DNA from 4 places in the Gordonia malaquae genome. Region 1 is predicted to be linked to each of the others. Evidence: riboswitches for the same ligand, from Rfam matches in the RefSeq annotation. Region 1 holds a riboswitch; each other region holds the start of a gene.
The links. A riboswitch is a leader RNA that binds a small molecule or an ion and turns the genes downstream of it on or off. The one in region 1 is predicted to bind cobalamin.
Positions count from the first base shown of each region.

Region 1 (4,735 bases):
ACTCGTCGAGGTGGCGCACAGCCATGTGACCGGCCCCCGCGTTCGGGTGCCGATCGACACGGCGTTCGTGCTGTCCACCGGACACACCTTGGCCGCCACCATCACGGCATCCAATTCCCCCGATTTTCTGACCAGCGCCGTTCCGTCGTCGAATGGCGTGTCAACAGCGCGGGAGCTCTCCCGATTCGCCGAGATGCTGCTGCGCGGCGGCGAGGGTGTACTGCGGCCGGAGACCGTGGCGCGCGCCCGCCGACAGCGAAGGGTCCTGCGGCCCGACGTTGCGACATCCGGTTCGCCACTGCGGTGGGGCACGGGGTTCATGCTCGGGTCGCACTACTTCGGCCCGTTCGGCCGTCGCGCACCCGAAGCGTTCGGACACACCGGCCTCACGCACGTCGCAATGTGGGCCGACCCGAAACGCGAACTGTCCGTGGCCGTCATCGGCAGCGGCAAGACGCTCTCCGACGACGGCGGCCGCTACCGTGCCCTGATCAACACGATCGCCGCGTCCTTCCCCGCTGACTGAGGACAGGAATTGTCGTACGTGTGTGCGATGCTCGCGGCATGAATCGAGGTGACGAGATACTGGTGGTGCCGAAGGACTGCGTCCTCTGGTCTCATCACCAGCCGTATGCGGAAGCTGTGTTGGAAGACTACACGACGGTTGATCTCGACCAATGGAACAATCGACTGGCGAGGCTCCGCATCCCCGCCCGCGTGTACGCGACCGATGCCGACGGCGCACAGATCGAGTCCGGCGTCGGACACATCCGGCGCGGAGACCTCGAGGCCACGAGCACCCGGCTCGATCTCGGTCCCGAACCGACACTCAACCGTCTGTACCTGTGCGCTGCGTGGCTTCGGTCGCACGACGGTCGCGGAGGCCTCCGGCGGTTTCCCGACGTCCGCGATCCACACGACACGTCACGTCCGTTCGACATGATCGCCCGAGCACTCGACGCCTGTGAGCGAGTCCCGACGCTCGTCGAGACGGGCGCATTCCGCAACTGGTCGGGGTGGCCTGTCGCACCGGGTGTAGGCCACTCGCTGATGTCCCTGTACGGATGGGCGATCCACGGTCCGGGGCCGGACCGCCCACAGTTGCTCGACACCTATTCGGCGGCGAGCCTGGTCCGCTATGGCTGGATGGTCGGCGCGGGCGCCTCGCAGTTCTCGGTGCGCAGCTACGCGAGATACTCGAACCTCATTCACCGCTGGGCCGGGCAGGCGGGGACCAAACCCGAGATCGTCGAGCTGTGGCTCAATCGCGACTGGCAGCGACGTCTCGGTCGGACAGCTCTGCGGGGCGAACCGTCGTTGTGGTGAACGCCGACCCCGGCCGGATCGACACCTCGAAGTACGCACCGGGCGACACAGCCGCGAGCGCCTGCGCGACAGGCGACGCCACCACGACAAGCCCGTCGAACCCCTCTGTCGCGGAGACTACTCGGTCGACGAACTCGGTGATCGTCTCCCCACCGTGAGGGCGCGCGTCGGGGTCGGTGAACCACGCTTCCAGTTCGTCGGCAGGAACGTCCTGCGGTTCCACGCCGAGCCACCGTGCGATGTCCACGGTCGCCAACGACGGGTCCGGCTCGACGTTGATTCCCAGGATCCTGGCGGTCTCGCGAACCGACGTCTCCGGTCCCACACGCACTCCCCGGGGAACCACGATGTCGAGGCTCTCGATGTCACGTCGGCCTCGCTCGTCGAGCGGGTCGGTCTCGCCGCCGAACCGAACGGCACGATTGGGTGCGGTCCGGCCGGCGACGATCACGGTGAGCGGCATCAGGCCTGCACTGACTCCAAACGCTGCGCGGAGGCGGCCGTGCGGCGCATCATCAGCCCGATGAGACCCACGAACACCACTGTCAGCACCGCCCAGAGCAGAACCTGGTTGGCGATGGCGTACACGCGATAGTCCGCGATCACTTGGCCGGGGAATCCCGGTGCCACGATTCGATCGCCGTCCATGACGGGTCCGGGGACCTCGTGGAAGCTCGGCAGCAGAGCGCTGGTGACCGTCACGCCGATCAGGTAGGCGACCGCCGCCGACACTCCGGCCTGCAGCCCACCGATCCTGTCCGACAGCCACACCGCGAGCACGACCGCTGCGACGGCCAGCACGATCGAGATCAGCGTCAATGTCAGATATGAGCTGGACCGTGCCCCGATGGTGTCCTCCTCCCCGACCGCAGGCGGATTGGGCGGGTACACGAAGAACGGCACGCCGATGACGGCGACGAACGCGACGCCACCGAGTGACGCTGCGAGGGTGCGCGGGTCGGCCTCCGGCCTGCGTCGGCCGATGATCGCCCACGCCACCGTGAATGCGACAGCGAACAGCGCGCCGATCGCTACCGCGAAGACGACCGTGCCGACTCCGGCTCCGATGTTCTCCTGCACGGAGCGACTGAACAGTTCGTGACCGTGGTCGTGCGCTCCGCCTGCGAGTTCGGATTCCGCGTGGGATCGAATGTCCTCGTAGTCGATGGCCTCGGCTACCCGCGGTTCGATGAAGATCCGCGCAAAGATGAAGCTGACGATTCCGGCGACCAGACCGCTGAGCAGTCCGGCGCCGATGAAAGTGCGTTCCATTTTCTCTTGTTCTCCCGGTCCGTTGATCAGTGGCAGGGGAAGCCGAGGAAATGACGCGCGTCGTGCACGAACTCGTGGACGTGGGTGTCGCTGCCGAAGACGGAGACGGCGCCCTGGTCGTAGCCGAGGAAGTAGTACGCGAGAGATGCGACCAGCACCGTTGCGGTGAGGGTGAGTGCCGCCGAAGCCGCGGAGAGGTCCGGGAGCGCGAGAGCTCGCGGTGCCGTCTGTGCCGATGAAACGGTCATGGGAATCTATTCCTGTCCTGCGGATTTCGCGTCCGCCCAATGGATATGCACACCCGGGGCGACATCTGACTCGCCAGCCCCTCACGGGTCCGACTCACAGTGGCGCGACCGTTTCGGATTCTCACCGAATTCCCGCACCGGGATTTCGGCAGCGTACCGCGCCTCGGACGCGGAGTTGTCGGTGGCATGGGATTCAATGGAGTCGTGGCCACACGCGCAGCCGTTCTTCAGCGCATGCAGCCGGCGACCCGAGAGTGGTTCACCGGTGCTTTCGCCGCGCCGACGCCCGTTCAGCTCGGAGCATGGGACTCCATCTCGAAAGGCGATGACACGCTGGTCATCGCACCGACCGGCTCCGGCAAGACCCTCGCCGCGTTCCTGTGGGCCATCGACTCCCTCACACAGAACTCCGGATCTCCACGATCGGGAGTGAGCGTCTTGTACATCTCGCCGTTGAAGGCCCTCGGCGTGGACGTCGAACGCAACCTCGCCGCACCTCTGACCGGTATCGCGCACACCGCGGCACGCATGGGTGTCGAGCCGCCGCACGTCACGGTCGGCGTCCGGTCCGGCGACACGTCGACTGCCGATCGACGGGCCCTGCAACGCACGCCTCCAGACATCTTGATCACCACACCCGAGTCGCTGTACCTGATGTTGACCTCATCGGCGCGCGAGACGCTGACGTCGGTGCAGACGGTGATCATCGACGAAGTGCACGCCGTCGCGTCCACCAAACGCGGTACCCACCTCGCATTGTCGTTGGAACGACTCGACGACCTGCTCTCCTCGCGCGCACAGCGGATCGGGCTGTCGGCCACCGTCCGCCCAGAGGAGCGTGTCGCCGAGTTCCTGTCCGGGTCGGCACCATGCACAATCGTCAAACCGCCCGCCGCGAAGACGTTCGACCTGCGCGTCGAGGTCCCCGTCGACGACATGGCGAACATCCCGGCACCGCCGTCGGCCGGTGACCTCGACGGTCTGGACGATGCGTTCTCCCCCACCGCCGGGTCGCTGTGGCCGTTCATCGAGGAGTCGATCGTCGACGAGATCGAACGCAACCGGTCGACGATCGTGTTCGCGAACTCCAGGCGCCTGGCCGAACGACTCACTGCTCGCCTCAATGAGATCGCCGCGGCGAGAGCAGGCGACCCGGTGGATCTCGATGCGGCGAACCCCCAGGTCCCGGGCGGTATGCCGTCGATGGTGTCGACGTCTGGATCCACCCGCGGCGCGTCCCCGGTACTCGCTCGGGCACACCACGGCTCGGTCAGCAAGGACCAACGTGCGGCCATCGAGGACGACCTCAAGTCGGGCCGCCTCCGCTGTGTCGTGGCGACCAGCTCCCTGGAGTTGGGCATCGACATGGGTGCTGTCGACCTGGTGGTCCAGGTGGAGGCGCCGCCGTCGGTCGCGTCCGGGCTGCAGCGCATCGGCCGCGCAGGTCACCAGGTCGGCGAGATCAGCAAGGGTGTGCTGTACCCCAAGCACCGGACCGACCTGATCCACTGCACGGTCACCGTGGACAGGATGGGCCGCGGACAGATCGAGTCGCTCGCGGTGCCGACGAACCCGCTCGACATCCTCGCGCAGCAGACGATCGCCGCGACCGCCGCGGGCGACGTGAGCGTCGACGACTGGTTCACGACCGTCCGCCGTGCGATGCCGTACAAGAGCCTCACCCGCGACGTGTTCGACGCGGTCCTCGACCTCATCTCGGGTCGCTACCCGTCAGACGAGTTCGCCGAACTCCGTCCACGGGTCGACTACGACCGATCCACCGGCGTCCTCACCGCCCGCCGGGGCACCCTCCGCCTCGCCGTCACCTCCGGCGGAACCATCCCCGACCGCGGCCTCTTCGGGGTGTTCCTCACCGGCTCGTCCGACAA
Region 1 is NZ_JBBCUB010000004.1:147,465-152,199, forward strand. It holds gene WFK36_RS15105 (serine hydrolase domain-containing protein) at 1-526, shown strand, start outside; gene WFK36_RS15110 (8-oxoguanine DNA glycosylase OGG fold protein) at 565-1,326, shown strand; gene WFK36_RS15115 (histidine phosphatase family protein) at 1,262-1,789, opposite strand; gene WFK36_RS15120 (CbtA family protein) at 1,789-2,598, opposite strand; gene WFK36_RS15125 (CbtB domain-containing protein) at 2,625-2,846, opposite strand; cobalamin riboswitch at 2,887-3,027, opposite strand; gene WFK36_RS15130 (ATP-dependent helicase) at 3,033-4,735, shown strand, end outside.

Region 2 (4,735 bases), on a different contig from region 1:
GCCGAGGAATCCGACCGGCCCGCAGAACGCCGTCACGACACCGGTGAGAAGGGCCGCCGACAGCAGAGTGACGGTTCGCGCGACACGAAGGTCAACGCCCATCGAGCGGGCGTAGCCCTCGCCGAGGAGCAAGGCGTTCAGCGGTCGGACGGTGAAGAACACGACCAGAATCGTCACCGCCACAATCGGCGCCGCCACCTGGATGTCGCTCCACGACGTCGACGAGAACGTTCCGAGACCCCAGATCATGTACTTCTGGACCGAAGTGGGATCGGCGTAGACGATGAGGACCGCGACGAGCGCGCCGGTCACCGAGCCGAGCATCACGCCGATCAACAGCAGCGTGACGGCGTTGCGGACCCAGACGGCCATCAGCAGGATCACGCCGAGCACTGCCGCCGCGCCCGCCGCGGCGGCCAGAACGATGCCGAGACGACCCCATCCGGCGAGGACTCCGACGAACGCCGGTCCGCCCGCGCCGCCTGCGAGAGCGACGATCGCGACTCCGAGACTCGCTCCCGAGTTGGCGCCGAGGATGTAGGGGTCGGCGAGCGCGTTGCGGAACAGCGTCTGCATCTGCAGGCCGGCGACGCCGAGAGCGGCGCCCGCGATCGCCGACGTCGCGATCCGCGGCAGCCGGACCAGGCGCAGAATCGCGTCATGGCCCGCATCCGACGCAGTGCCGCCGATCAACACGTGCACCACGTCGGACAGCGGCATCATCACCGCACCGATCGCGGCCGTCACCAACACCGACACGACGGCGAAGACGATCAGCGCCGTCCACTTTTCGGCTGTGCCGCGAGCCTTCACCGTGTCGGCGGTGACGGGAGTGGTCACTGCTGCGGGAGCTGGAGGTAGAACGCGAACTTGTGGTCGGGGAAGAGGTCTGGATGCAGGATCGCCGCGAGATCGGCCAGTACGAGGTCGGGACGGAGGACGCCGCGCTCCCAGTAGTCGTTTCCGCCGGTCGCGCTCATCGCCTTCGTCGCGTTCCACGCACGCTTGGCCGGTTGTGCGAACACCCGGTACCGCTCGTCCTGCTTGTACAGGTCGGCGAGGGACGCGACGGTCATGTCGGAGAGGAGCCACGCGTCGGCGTTTCGAGACTTGTCGATGACGGACTCGATCGAGAGACGCAACGAGCCGGTCGACGGGTCCGCGGCCCAGGGGTAGTCGCCGCCCGCGTCACGGACGAGCCGCCCGAAGTAGTTGCCGCCCGCGGCGAGCGTCCACGCGCCGTTCTCGATGCCGCCGAGCAGCACGTCGGTCTTCGGTGCGTTCGTCGTCTTCTGCTGCACCTTGGTGTACTCCGACTTGATGGTGCTGAAGACGTCGGCCGCCTTCGTCTCGGTACCGGTGAGTGCGGCGAAGAACTTGATCCACTCGGCCCGACCGAGTGGACTCGCCTCGAGCCAGTCGGCGTTGGCGAGGACCGGGACGCCCGCCTGCCGCAGTTTCGCGTACGACGGATCCTCGTTGCCGTCGGACACCAGGACGTCGGGCTGTCCGGCGATCACCTTCTCGACGTTGGGCACACCAGCGTCGGCGTACTGGACCACGTCGCCCTCGTCGATCCGTGCGCGGATCTCAGGGGTGGAGACGTAGTCGGTGGAGCTCACACCGGTCACCGTGTCGGCGGCGCCGAGGGCCGCCATCGCGGGCAGATGTGTCGTGGATCCCGAGTACATGCTGCGAATCGGCACCTGAACCTGCGGGGCCTCCGCGAGAGCTCCGTCGAGCTTCGGCGCAGGTGCACCGCAGCGGACCAGGACGTACGACACGGGCCGCGCGCCTGGCGACGGTTCCTTGACCGTCAGGACCTGGTACGACTTGTGGTATTCGATCGCCAGTCCCGACGCGTCGGAGATCGTCGACTTGTCGGGGAAGTAGTCGGTGTTCGCGTCGAAATCTGTGATGCAGTCGCGAGCAGCGCCCGCATCGTTCGACGTCGACTCGGAGCAGCCCGCGACGGCCAATCCGATGACGAGCAGACACGCGATGGTGGCCTTGCGGACATGCGGGTGCACGGCATCCGCCTCTCTCGGGGACACTCCGCCCCGACGACGAGATCAGCTCGAGCGGAGGTCTGGCTGCCGCGTGAAGCGGTCACAGTGGCGGGTACCGCGTCGGATTCACACCGACTTCCCGCGTCGAGGCTGGTTGACGCCATGAAACGTAACACGATCCCCGAATCTCCGACGCAGTCGCCGTGGGAGGGTCAGCGATCAGTCGCGCCGACAGTGCGCCAGAGGAATTCGTAGGCGAGGGCCGATTTGAACGCCGCCTGCTTGTTGTCGGCCGCGCCGCCGTGACCGCCCTCGATGTTCTCGTAGTACCGGACCGGTTGGCCTGCGGCTTCGAGTGCGGCGGTGAACTTCCGGGCATGACCGGGATGCACGCGGTCGTCGCGGGTCGAGGTGGTGACCAGCGTCTGCGGGTAGTCGACATCGGAGCGAACCCGCTGGTACGGCGAGTACGCGGAGATGTACTCCCACTCGGCCGGGTCGTCGGGGTCGCCGTACTCGGCCATCCACGAGGCTCCCGCCAGGAGGAGGTGATACCGCCGCATGTCGATCAGAGGCACCTGGCAGACCAACGCGCCGAAAAGCTCCGGGTACGTGGTCGCCATGACGCCCATCAGCAGGCCGCCGTTCGATCCGCCCTGCGCGGCCAGGGTCGCGGGAGTGGTGAATCCTCGTGCCACGAGATCCCGAGCCACCGAGGAGAAGTCCTCGTACACGAGATGACGTCCCGCCTTCACCGCCTGGGTGTGCCACGACGGACCGTACTCACCGCCTCCGCGGATGTTCGAGTACACATAGATCCCGCCACGCGTGATCCAGTTCCGCGCAGCCACGGCCAGATAGCTCGGTGTCAGCGAGTTCTCGAAGCCGCCGTAGCCGTAGAGCAGGGTCGGGCCCGACTCGACGTCGTCGCGCTTGATCACGAAGTACGGAACCCGGGTGCCGTCGTCCGAGGTCGCGAAGAACTGCTGGGTGCTCACATTCGACGCGTCGAACCGCTCGGGCGACGACTTGATCGGAGCCACCCCGGACACGGCGTCGCCGTACAACAGGGTCGGGGACTGCGTGAACGAGCTCGACGACATCCAGATCTCGTCACTGTGATCGGCGTCGGTGTCGAGCACTCCGACCGTCGCGAGATCCGGGACGCCCGGCAGCTCTGCCGGCGTCCACGTGCCGAACTCCATCGACTGCAGCCGGGTCGCGACGTCGTGCAGCGTCACCAGGATCAGTCGTGTCGCCGTGATCGCGTACGTCTCCAGGCTGGTGTGCGTGTCCGGCGTGAACAGCACAGTATGCGTGCGGTCGCCGTCGAGGAAGCGCTCGTAGTCGAACGCCAACAGGCTTCCGGCCGGCCGTGCCACACCGTCGACGGTCCACTCGGACTTCGGGGTCACCAGCATCACGTCGTGCCGTACCGAGAAGTCGGCGTCCGACGGGACGTCCACCGTGCGCAGCTCACCGTCTCGGAGTTCGAACTGCTCGGCGTTGTAGAAGTCTGTCGACCGGTACACGAAGTGTCGCGGAAAGCCGGGCGTCGGGTCGAACGAGGCGCCGACCGCGACGTCGTCGACGGAACCGGTGAACACCGTCGTCGCCGACGCGAGGTCGGTGCCGCGAGTCCACTGCTTCACCACGCGCGGGTACCCCGACGACGTCCACGATCCAGCACCGTCCGGCTGCTCGCCGAACTCGGTGCCCACGTACACGGTGTCCCGGTCGATCCAACCGACATTCGATTTGTTCTCCGGCAGCACGAATCCGTCGTCGACCCACGTTCGCGACGGGATGTCGAACTCGCGGACAACCGTCGCATCCGCGCCGCCGCGGGACAGCGAGATCAACGCACGGTCGTAGTCAGGTCGAAGCACCGACGCCCCGCTCCACACCCAGTTCTCGTCCTCCGCCGTCCGCAAGGCGTCGACGTCGATCAAGACGTCCCACTCGGGCTCGGTTGATCGGTACGATTCCAGCGTCGTCCGCCGCCACAGTCCGTACGGGTTGGTCCCGTCGACCCAGAAGTTGTAGACGTACTCGCCGCGCCGCCGCACATACGGGATCCGGTCGTCCGACGACAGGATCTCCAACGTCTCCGACTGCATCTGAGCGAACCGCTCCGACGATGTCAGTTCGGCGACGGTCGGCTCGTTGTGCGCGCGCACCCAGTCGAGTGCCTCGTCTCCGGTGACGTCCTCCAGCCACAGGTACGGATCGTCGGTCGTGTTCGTCTCAGCCACGTGGTTCAGGCTACCGGCGGGGCGGTTCGGCCGGTGGGGTCGGCAGGCGGGGTCGATTCGCCTCCTCGGCAGTCCTCGCGGGCTCGCCTAGCGGCTCGCTCGCTGCGGAGGGCTCCGAGGCGAATCGCCCCCGCCTGCCTCCGCTGTTGCTCCTAGCGCGATTAGGAGCAGGGGTCAGCGGGAGGGGAGGGCGGGCTCCGGGACGTCGTCGACCTCAGCGTCGGGCTCCGCGCTGGGGGTCTTGGTGCCGCGGAGGGAGGCTCCCGCAGTCTCCTTCAGGAAGTACAGGGCGACCATTCCGATCACACAGGCGGCCATCATGTACGCGGCGGGGAAGAGGTGCCAGCCGGTGTCGCCGACCACCCAGTCGTTCACCAGGGGAGCGGTGCCACCGAAGGCGGCCGTCGACACGTTGTACGAGATCGCAAAACCCGCGTAGCGAACGTGGGTCGGGAACATGGCGGGGAACGT
Region 2 is NZ_JBBCUB010000007.1:67,337-72,071, reverse strand. It holds gene WFK36_RS20365 (FecCD family ABC transporter permease) at 1-840, opposite strand, end outside; gene WFK36_RS20360 (ABC transporter substrate-binding protein) at 837-2,030, opposite strand; cobalamin riboswitch at 2,066-2,190, opposite strand; gene WFK36_RS20355 (prolyl oligopeptidase family serine peptidase) at 2,222-4,264, opposite strand; gene WFK36_RS20350 (MFS transporter) at 4,439-4,735, opposite strand, start outside.
Region 2: it holds a riboswitch for cobalamin, as region 1 does, so the genes downstream of both, WFK36_RS20360 (ABC transporter substrate-binding protein) here and WFK36_RS15125 (CbtB domain-containing protein) in region 1, are expected to answer to the same signal.

Region 3 (4,735 bases), on a different contig from region 1:
TCACCGACCTGCTGGGCGGGGCGTCACAGCCGAGCAACGGGTACCGGCCGACCGCGGCGTGCGACGCCCTCGTGCGGGCGGTGCACGGCAGGTGCACCCACCCGGGGTGCGATATGCCCGCCTACCGGTGCGATCTGGATCATGTCGCCGAGTACAACCACGACGACCCGGCCGCGGGTGGTCCGACGTGTCCGTGCAACCTCAATCCGAAGTGCCGGTTCCACCACGGTCTGAAGACGTTTGTCAACGGCTGGCTCGACGATCAGATCGTCGACGCCAACGGTGTGATCTGGACCGAGACCACCACCCCGGAAGGCATCACCGTCCGGTCGCGGGCATTGAACCACTGGCTGCTGCCCGAACTCGGGCTCCTCCCGTGCGTCCACCACGACGCCCCGACAACCTCGCGGCCGACCGCCGAGTCAGACCCGGGGCGCCCGCGGACGCGTACCGACGCCAAACACCGGTACCGCATGAGAATGCGGGCCCACAACCGCCGCACACGGGAACGACCAGCCGGCCCGTCGAGCGCAGTCAAGACGCCCCCGTTCTGACCGAACACGGTTGAGGTTCGGTTCGTCGACACAATCTCGACTGCGCTCGACAATCAACTGCGCTCAACAAACGACAGGGCGCGACAGAAGGAGCTAGTCGACACGTCGAAGGGTGCCGTCGGCGGATGCGAGGACGCGGATATGGCTCCGAGCCGGAGATCCGCAGCCGTGATCACATCCAATCCAGTGTCCATGCGGCGGTGCATCGGCGTCCGGGTCGAGGTCCGCGACGTGATCGCGCAAGGCGGTCCGGACATCGGCGGCCGACTTCGCACAGCCGGGTGATCCTGTGCACGCGGTGAGCGTGGTCCAGGGGGAGCGGGAGTCGAAGATGAAACCCAGGGGAGCCAGCACTCGGACGACGGTTTCGGCGACCGCTTCGTCGAGGTCACCGATCAAGATCTCGCGTTCGGTCGTGATCGACACATGCACTCCGATCGCGGCCGCGTATCGCGCTTGTTCGGCGCTGAGGTTGCCGAACGGCACAACTGCACCGAGCATCACGCGGCCGTCGGTCTGGTCGAACCATCCGACACGGGGTTCGGGATGACGTGACACCGGCAGCGGCCCCTCGGCCGATGCCCCGAGGGTGGAGAACAACGTGGTACGACGGTCCTCGTCGAGGTCGGAGATCCGCCACGCACCGTCGGCGACGTCGAGGAACGCCCGAGCGACCGCGACCATCTGATCGGGAAGATCGCGCAGCGGTACCGGTCCGATGACGTGTGAGCCGCCGATCACGACGACGGCGTGGTCCGAGTCGACCGCGACACCCGCGACGTCCGTCGTCCTGGCGAGGACGTCGCCGCGTCCGTCGTCCAAGCCGAACCAGAACCGGCCCGACAGGACCGCCGACCAGTCAGCGGCCACCAGGGCGTCGACGAGTGCATCCGCGAAAGGCCGCAGGTCGGCGAGCCCGCCGACCCTGCCGCTGAACGGAGAGACGATCACGTTGCGGACCCTGTCATGGGCCGAGTCCGACGCGAGGCCCGCCGCGATCACGGCCTCCGCGAACGCCGCGACATCGTTCTCTGCGATCCCCCTGACCTGGAGGTTTCCGCGGACCGTCAGTTCGATGGTGCCGTCTCCGAACTCGTCAGCCGCCAGCGCGAGGGCGTCGAGAGCTTCGGACGCGATCACGCCGCCCGGCACCCGAATCCGGGCCAACGCGCCGTCGGCGGCCTGGTGGGTCCGGAAGACACCGGGGCAGCGGTCTGCGGGAATGCTCACCCGTTCAGCCTAGTTGTCGCCGGGCTGGCTACGATTGGCGGCGAACTCGATGTGGAAGCCGGTGTGAAACCGGCGCGGTCGCGCCACTGTGAGGACCCGGTGTTCATTCGCCGGTCCGAGCCAGACCCACGTCGTCAGGCCGAGAAGCCTCGGCCGTCCCCACGATGCCGGGCGCGTATTCCCGGCGAGGAGTACGCCGTGATCACGCTGCTGTCCACGTCCGACACCGATCTGCGCACCGCCGCCACCTGCGGCGCCGACTACCGGGTGGCGAACCCGAGCCGCATCCTGCTCGACGAGATCCCCGCCCTCATCGACGGCGCCGATCTCGTCGTCGTCCGAATCCTGGGTGGTCGACGGGCGTGGGAAGAGGGGCTGGACGCCGTCTTTGCCCAGCAGGTTCCGGTGATCGTCCTGTCCGGTGAACTCAATCCCGACCCGGACCTGATGGCCATGTCGACGGTTCCGACAGGCGTCGCCGCTCAGGCCCACAGCTACTTCGTCGCAGGCGGTCACGCGAACCTCGCCGCCGTGCACGACTTCCTGTCCGACACCGTGCTGCTCACCGGTCTCGGCTTCGCTCCTCCCGTCGAGACTCCCGCCTGGGGAGTCCTGGAACGCACCCCGTCCGGCCGGTCAAGCGACTCTTCCGGCCGATCAAGCGAGTCTTCCGACCGGTCGAGCGAGTCTTCCGGTTCATCGAGCGCAGTCGACACGCGCGTCGGCGTCCTGTACTACCGCGCCCAGCACCTCGCTGGAAACACCGAGTACGTCGACACCCTGTGCACCGCGATCGAGAACCACGGCGGGCAAGCAGAAGCGGTGTTCTGCGCCTCGCTGCGTGCCGCCGACGACGAACTGATCGCACATCTCGGCACCTTCGACGCATTGATCGTGACTGTGCTCGCGGCAGGCGGCACCACGCCGGCCACGGCGGGCGCAGGCGGAGACGACGAAGCATGGAACGTCGAACGTCTTGCGGCTCTGGACATTCCGATCCTGCAGGGGCTGTGCCTCACATCGTCGCGTGACGATTGGGAGTCCCAGGACGACGGGGTGTCGCCGCTCGACGTCGCTAGCCAGGTCGCGGTACCCGAGTTCGACGGCCGGATCATCACCGTGCCGTTCTCGTTCAAGGAGTTCGACGAGAACGGTCTGCCGTTCTACGCGCCCGACGTCGAGCGCTGCGCGCGCGTCGCAGGAATCGCCGTCCGGCACGCTCGGCTGCGTCACCTCCCCGCGACGGAGCGCCGCATCGCGCTGCTGTTGTCGGCCTACCCGACGAAGCATGCACGAATCGGCAACGCCGTCGGCCTCGACACCCCGCGCAGCCTCGTTCATCTGCTGAGGGCGCTCGGCGACGCCGGTTACCAGGTCGCCGGCGACGTGCCGGGCCTCGGCGCGACCCCGGATGCCGACGATCCCGATGCACTGATGCACGCACTGATCGACGCCGGAGGCCAGGACGCCGACTGGCTCACAGAGGAGGCACTGGCGGCCAATCCGATCCGGGTGGGCGCGGCCGACTACACCCGCTGGTTCCAGACGCTGCCCGACGGTCTCCGCGGAGCGGTCATCGAGCATTGGGGACCGCCACCCGGCGAGCTCTTCGTCGACCGGTCGGCGAATCCGGACGGCGACATCGTGATCGCCGCCATGACGTTCGGGAACATCGTGCTCCTGGTTCAACCGCCCCGCGGGTTCGGCGAGAACCCCGTCGCGATCTACCACGATCCGGACCTGCCGCCGAGTCACCACTACCTGGCGAGTTACCGCTGGCTCGCATCGCGGGCCGACACCGACGGGTGGGGTTTCGGAGCCGATGCCGTCGTCCACGTCGGCAAACACGGCAACCTGGAGTGGCTGCCCGGTAAGACCCTCGGGATGTCGGCGGACTGCGGCACCGATGCTGCGCTGGGCGATCTTCCGCTGATCTACCCATTCCTGGTCAACGACCCCGGCGAGGGCACGCAGGCCAAGCGTCGAGCGCACGCTGTCCTCGTCGACCACCTGATTCCGCCGATGGCCCGGGCCGAGTCGTACGGCGACATCTCCCGCCTCGAGCAGCTTCTCGACGAGCACGCGAACATCTCGGCACTCGATCCGGGCAAGCTGCCAGCCATCCGACAGCAGATCTGGACCCTCCTGACCGCAGCGAAGATGGACGCCGACCTGGGCCTCGCGGAACGGCCGGAGGAGGACGTGTTCGACGACATGCTCCTGCACGTCGACGGATGGCTGTGCGAGATCAAGGATGCCGCGATCCGCGACGGTCTCCACGTGCTCGGCCAGGCGCCGGACGCCGAGACCGAAGTGGACCTGGTCCTCGCCATGCTCCGGGCCCGTCAGCTGTGGGGTGGTTCGCAGAGCCTGCCGGGCCTGCGCGAAGCACTCGGTCTGGTCGAGAACGACTCGTCGCGCGGCGACGTCGATCGTGTGGAGCAGATCGCTCGCGACCTCGTGTCGACATGCGCCGACGACGACTGGTCGACGGAGGCCGTCGCCGCTGCGGCGGCCGATCATCCGGACGAGGTGGGAGAGATCCTCACGTTCGCCGCCACCGAGGTGGTTCCACGGCTGCGTCAGACGAGTCGCGAGATCGACCAGGTGCTCCACGCGCTCGACGGCGGTTTCATCGAGGCCGGGCCGAGCGGCTCCCCGCTTCGCGGTCTAATCAACGTGCTCCCGACGGGTCGCAACTTCTACTCCGTCGACCCCAAAGCGGTCCCGTCGCAGTTGGCTTTCGAGACCGGCCGCGCGATGGCCGACTCGCTCGTCGAACGGTACCTCGCCGATCACGGCGAGTATCCGGCGTCAGTGGGACTGTCGGTCTGGGGAACCAGCGCGATGCGGACCTCGGGCGACGACGTCGGCGAGATCCTCGCGCTCCTCGGTGTGGCACCCGTGTGGGATGAGATGTCTCGCCGCATCACAGGTGTCGAATTGGTCCC
Region 3 is NZ_JBBCUB010000002.1:316,143-320,877, reverse strand. It holds gene WFK36_RS08540 (HNH endonuclease signature motif containing protein) at 1-554, shown strand, start outside; gene cobG (precorrin-3B synthase) at 648-1,784, opposite strand; cobalamin riboswitch at 1,796-1,934, shown strand; gene cobN (cobaltochelatase subunit CobN) at 1,983-4,735, shown strand, end outside.
Region 3: it holds a riboswitch for cobalamin, as region 1 does, so the genes downstream of both, cobN (cobaltochelatase subunit CobN) here and WFK36_RS15125 (CbtB domain-containing protein) in region 1, are expected to answer to the same signal.

Region 4 (4,735 bases), on a different contig from region 1:
CGAGACTGTGAGTGGGATCCCGCCGTCATCAGTGCGCGAACCCGTCTGGAGGACATGTTCCTCGACGCGGTCGCCGATGAGGCGGCTCAGCTCCTCGGTGAGGGATCTGCGGACGATCAGTTGGGCGCCCTGGCGCGTGCTGTGCCGTCGGGCGTGACCGCGCACTTGAAGAGGCACGGCACCGAGGACGAGTTCAACGACTATTTCGCGGCTCGCTCCATGTATCACCTGAAGGAGGCGGACCCGCACGCGTGGGCGATCCCGCGACTGAGTCGTACGGCGAAGGCGGCGTTCGTCGCGGTGGAGTACGACGAGTACGGAGCCGGTCGAGGCGAACGCGTGCATCAGGAACTGTTCGCCGAACTGTTGTCGTCGATGAACCTCGACGACGGCTACCTGGCGTATCTGGACGCGGCCCCGGCGGTGGTTCTGGCACCGGTCAATCTGATGTCGTGCCTGGGGCTTCGTCGTTCACGGCGCGGCGCGACGGTCGGACATTTCGCGGCCACCGAGGTGACGTCGCCGGTGGGATCGGCCTGGCTGCTCGCCGGACTCGACCGGATCGACGCCCCCGAACCCGCACGATGTTTCTACCGCGAGCACGTCGAGGCCGATGCCGTCCACGAAATCGTCATGCGAGACGAGGTGGTCGCCTCCCTGCTCGCGGACGAGCCGTCCCTGCACGACGACGTGCTGTTCGGGATCAGAGCGTTGCAGGTGGTGGAGAACCGTCTGGACGCCGCCTTCACCACCGCGTGGGAGACGGGCGAGCCTCTGATGGGTCAGGACTCCACGGGTCGGAACCTGGTTCCGATCCGACCGTGCAGGTCGGGGGAGATCTCGTTGATGAACTCCAGCGTCTCGGCCTTCTCGGCACCGCGGTACGGCGTCGGCACGTAGTCGTTGAATCCGGCGTCGCGCGACAGGCGGGTCGGGATCACCCGGTACTCCGATCCCGACACTCGCTCGCCGGTGACGGTGAGGCGAGTCTGCAGGATCATGGTGCGCTTGTCGGACGGGTTGGTGTTGCCGCCGAATGAGAAGTTGCCGAGCGAGTAGGCGATCAACTTGCCCTTGTACGTCGACATCGACTGGAGCACGTGCGGATGTGTGCCGATGACGGCGTCGGCGCCCTGATCGATCGCGAACTCGGCGAGTGAGGTCTGCACCTCGTACGGCCGATTCTCCGCCTCGATTCCCCAATGAAAGAACGGGATCACCACCTGTGCACCCTCCGCCCGGAGGGTTGAGAAGTCGGTGCGGACTTTGGCACGGAATGGCACGGTGTCGGCCCAGGCTTGATAGCCGACGAGTCCGACCCGGACACCCTTCACATCGCGGATCACGCGGAAGTCGTACGTCGAGCCCTCCGACTCGTGGCCGGTTCCGACGTAATCGACGCCGACGGCGTCCAACGCGCGAGTGGTGTCGTCGAAGCCCGCCTGGCCGTAGTCGAAGGTGTGATTGTTGGCCAATGTGACGACGTCGATCCCGGCGGCGGGCAGCGACTCGGCGACCGCGGGGTCGCCGTAGAAGTGGTAGGTCTCACCGTCGCCCTTGTACCGCTCGCGGCGCTCGCCGGTGAGGGCGACCTCGAAGTTCGCCACGGTCAGATCGTCCGCGGTGAAGTAACGTTTCACGTTCTGGAAGAAGTAGTCGGGAGACTTGCCTGCGCGGGCCCACAGTTCGGGGAGGGTGCCCCCGCCGAAATCCTTGTCGGTGCCGAGGATGTTGTCACCGACCCAGCTGATCGTGATGGTCCTGGTGCTCGGAACGTTCTGCTCGGTCGGGACAGGGGATGTCTCGGCTGCGAACGCCGCGCTGTCGACCGACTGCAACATCAGCGGAGCGGCGCTTCCGCCGACGGCTGACACGGCCGTCATCATCACGGCACAGAAGCCGATTCGTCCCGATCGCACCCGAACATCCAACCCGGTTGCGCAGACCGCTGCAAGCCGTCGAACGGTGTAACTCGGGTACGATCACTCCGACGTCACGGTGTTCGGGAAGTCCGGTGAGAAACCGGCGCGGTACTCGCCACTGTGAGCAGGTCCGGCGGGACCGAGAAGTCAACGTCTTCAGCCACTGGGCAGCGCCCGGGAAGGTTGTTCCGCCGGTAGACCCTGTTGAGCCAGGAGACCGGCCGTGACCGACCCCCGAATAGGTTTTCCACGAGTAATGGAAGGCGGGCGTACTTTGCGTACCCGTTTCACAGTCGGCGCCTCGATCGCCGCGATGTCGTTGTTGTTGGCCGGCTGCACAAGCACGAACGGCGGTGACGAGACGACGTCGGGCGCGATCACCGTGCAGAACTGCGGCCGGACAGTGTCGTTGAGCGCCTCGGCGAAGGCCGCGATCACGTTGAACCAAGGAGCGACCGAGACCGCCCTGTCGATCGGTGCAGGTGAACAGCTGATAGGCACCGCATATCTCGACGACACGATCGCGCCGCAGTGGGAGCAGGCCTACAACAAGATTCCAGTGCTCGCGAAGGAGTTCCCGGACCGCGAGACCGTGATCACGCGTAAGCCCGATCTGCTCCTCGCGTCGTACGGCACGGCGTTCGACGAGAAGGCTCTCGGCAGCCAGGACGAGTTGGACGCTCTGGGCATCGCCACCTACGTGTCGCCGTTCGCGTGCAACGACAAGACCAAGCGTGCCGAGTCGTCGTGGGATGCGATCGCCGGCGAGACCTCCGACAACGGTGTGCTGTTCGGCCGCACGGATGAGGCAGACGCGGTCAACGAACGGATGCGTGACGAACTCGCGGCCGTCGAGGCGTCAGCGGCCGGGCGTGGCAAGTCGATCTTCTGGTACGACAGTGGAACCACCACGCCCTACGTCGGCGGTGGGAAGGGCGGCCCGCAGTTGATCATCGACGCGGTCGGCGCCCGAAACGTGTTCGCTGGCATCGACGGCAACTGGGCCGACGGGGATTGGGAGAGCGTCGTTCGGGCGGATCCGGACGTGATCGTGCTGGCCGACGCCTCGTGGGACACGGCACAGGCCAAGCGGACCTACCTGGAGAACGATCCGGTGTTGAAGAATCTGAAGGCAGTCAAGGCCGGGTCTTTCGTCGTGCTGCCGTTCTCGACGAGCACACCGGGACCCCGCCTCATCGACGGGGCGGTGACCGTGTCCGAACAGTTGGCGAAGCGCTGACCGTCACGAGATCGGCTTCGGCCTACCTCGGCTGGATGGTCGGTCTGACAGTTCTGCTCGTGGTGAGCATGGGCGTCGGGGTGTTCGCGGGTTCGGCCGACATCGGACTCGGCGAGGTGTATCGAGCCGTCGCGGGCCAGTTCGGGATCGGGTCGGGTGTTGATGCGAACACCGCCTACATCGTGGTGGATCTGCGTCTGCCCCGCGTGGTCGAGGGCGCGGTGGTGGGGGCCGGGCTGGCATTGTGCGGGGCCGTCCTGCAGTCGTTGACGGGCAACGTCCTCGCCGATCCGTACATTCTCGGACTCGCGTCCGGGGCGTCTGTGGGCGCCACGGCCGTCCTCACGCTCGGAACCACTGTCGCCGGGCTGGCAGGCGGTCCGGCGGTGTCGGTCGCGGCATTCGCTGGAGCGATGCTGGCGTTGCTCACCGTGTTCGCGATCGCGACCACTCGGACCGGCGCGTTGCTGCCGGGCCGGTTGATCCTGGCGGGTGTCGCCGTCGCCCAAGCCGGCGCGGCCCTCAGCGCGATCATGATTCTGCGGGCCGACACTGGAGCCGCGGATCGGGTCATGCGCTGGACACTCGGATCGCTGGCCGGTGCACGCTGGTCGACGATGCCGCTGCTCCTGACCGTGGTCCTGGTCGCCGCCGCGGTGATCGTGCTGGTGTCGAGAACCCTCGATGCGTTCGCATTCGGTGAGCGCAGTGCCACGTCGCTCGGTGTCAACGTCACCGCCACCAGGTGGCTGCTGTACTCGATCGTGTCGGTCTGCACCGCGGTGATGGTGGCGCACAGCGGGATCATCGGATTCGTCGGTTTGGTGGTGCCGCACGCGGCGCGGATGATCGTCGGGCCTCTGCACGTGCGGTTGCTGCCCGTGGTGCTGCTGGTCGGGGCGCTCCTGCTCGTCTGGGCGGACGTACTGGCCAGAACCGTCGTAGCGCACCAGGAGATCCCGGTGGGTCTGGTCACCGCCGTGATCGGCGTGCCTGCATTCGTGTGGCTGCTCCGGCGCAGAGGAGGCGCCGCGTGAACGAGCATCCTCCGGAGATCCGCGTGATCGATGCGAGTGTCCATGTGAAGTCGAAGGTTCTCCTTGACGGGGTCTCGTGCACTGCACCCTCCGGGGCGGTGACCGGTCTGATCGGGCCGAACGGGTCGGGCAAGACCACACTGCTCTCGCTGGTCGCCCGATGGCGCAGGCCGTCGTCGGGGACGGTCTGCATCGACGGGCAGCCGGTGGAGGAGTTCGGTCGCCGGGAGTACGCACGACGAGTCGCCGTCGTCGAGCAGCATGTGGCGACCGAACTCGACCTCACCGTGGAACAGGTGGTCGGGCTGGGCGCCATCCCGCACCGGACAGGCTGGGCGGTGCCCTCGAGCGTCGCCGACGTCGACGATCACCTCGCCGCGATGCGCATCAGCCACCTGCGTTCTCGCACCTGGCAGACGCTCTCCGGAGGAGAACGGCAACGGACGCAGGTCGCGCGGGCGCTCGCTCAACGTCCCGAGGTGCTTGTACTCGACGAACCGACCAACCACCTCGACCCGGCGGCCGCGTACGACCTG
Region 4 is NZ_JBBCUB010000001.1:701,770-706,504, forward strand. It holds gene WFK36_RS03450 (iron-containing redox enzyme family protein) at 1-900, shown strand, start outside; gene WFK36_RS03455 (CapA family protein) at 783-1,931, opposite strand; cobalamin riboswitch at 1,963-2,162, shown strand; gene WFK36_RS03460 (ABC transporter substrate-binding protein) at 2,197-3,162, shown strand; gene WFK36_RS03465 (FecCD family ABC transporter permease) at 3,198-4,199, shown strand; gene WFK36_RS03470 (ABC transporter ATP-binding protein) at 4,196-4,735, shown strand, end outside.
Region 4: it holds a riboswitch for cobalamin, as region 1 does, so the genes downstream of both, WFK36_RS03460 (ABC transporter substrate-binding protein) here and WFK36_RS15125 (CbtB domain-containing protein) in region 1, are expected to answer to the same signal.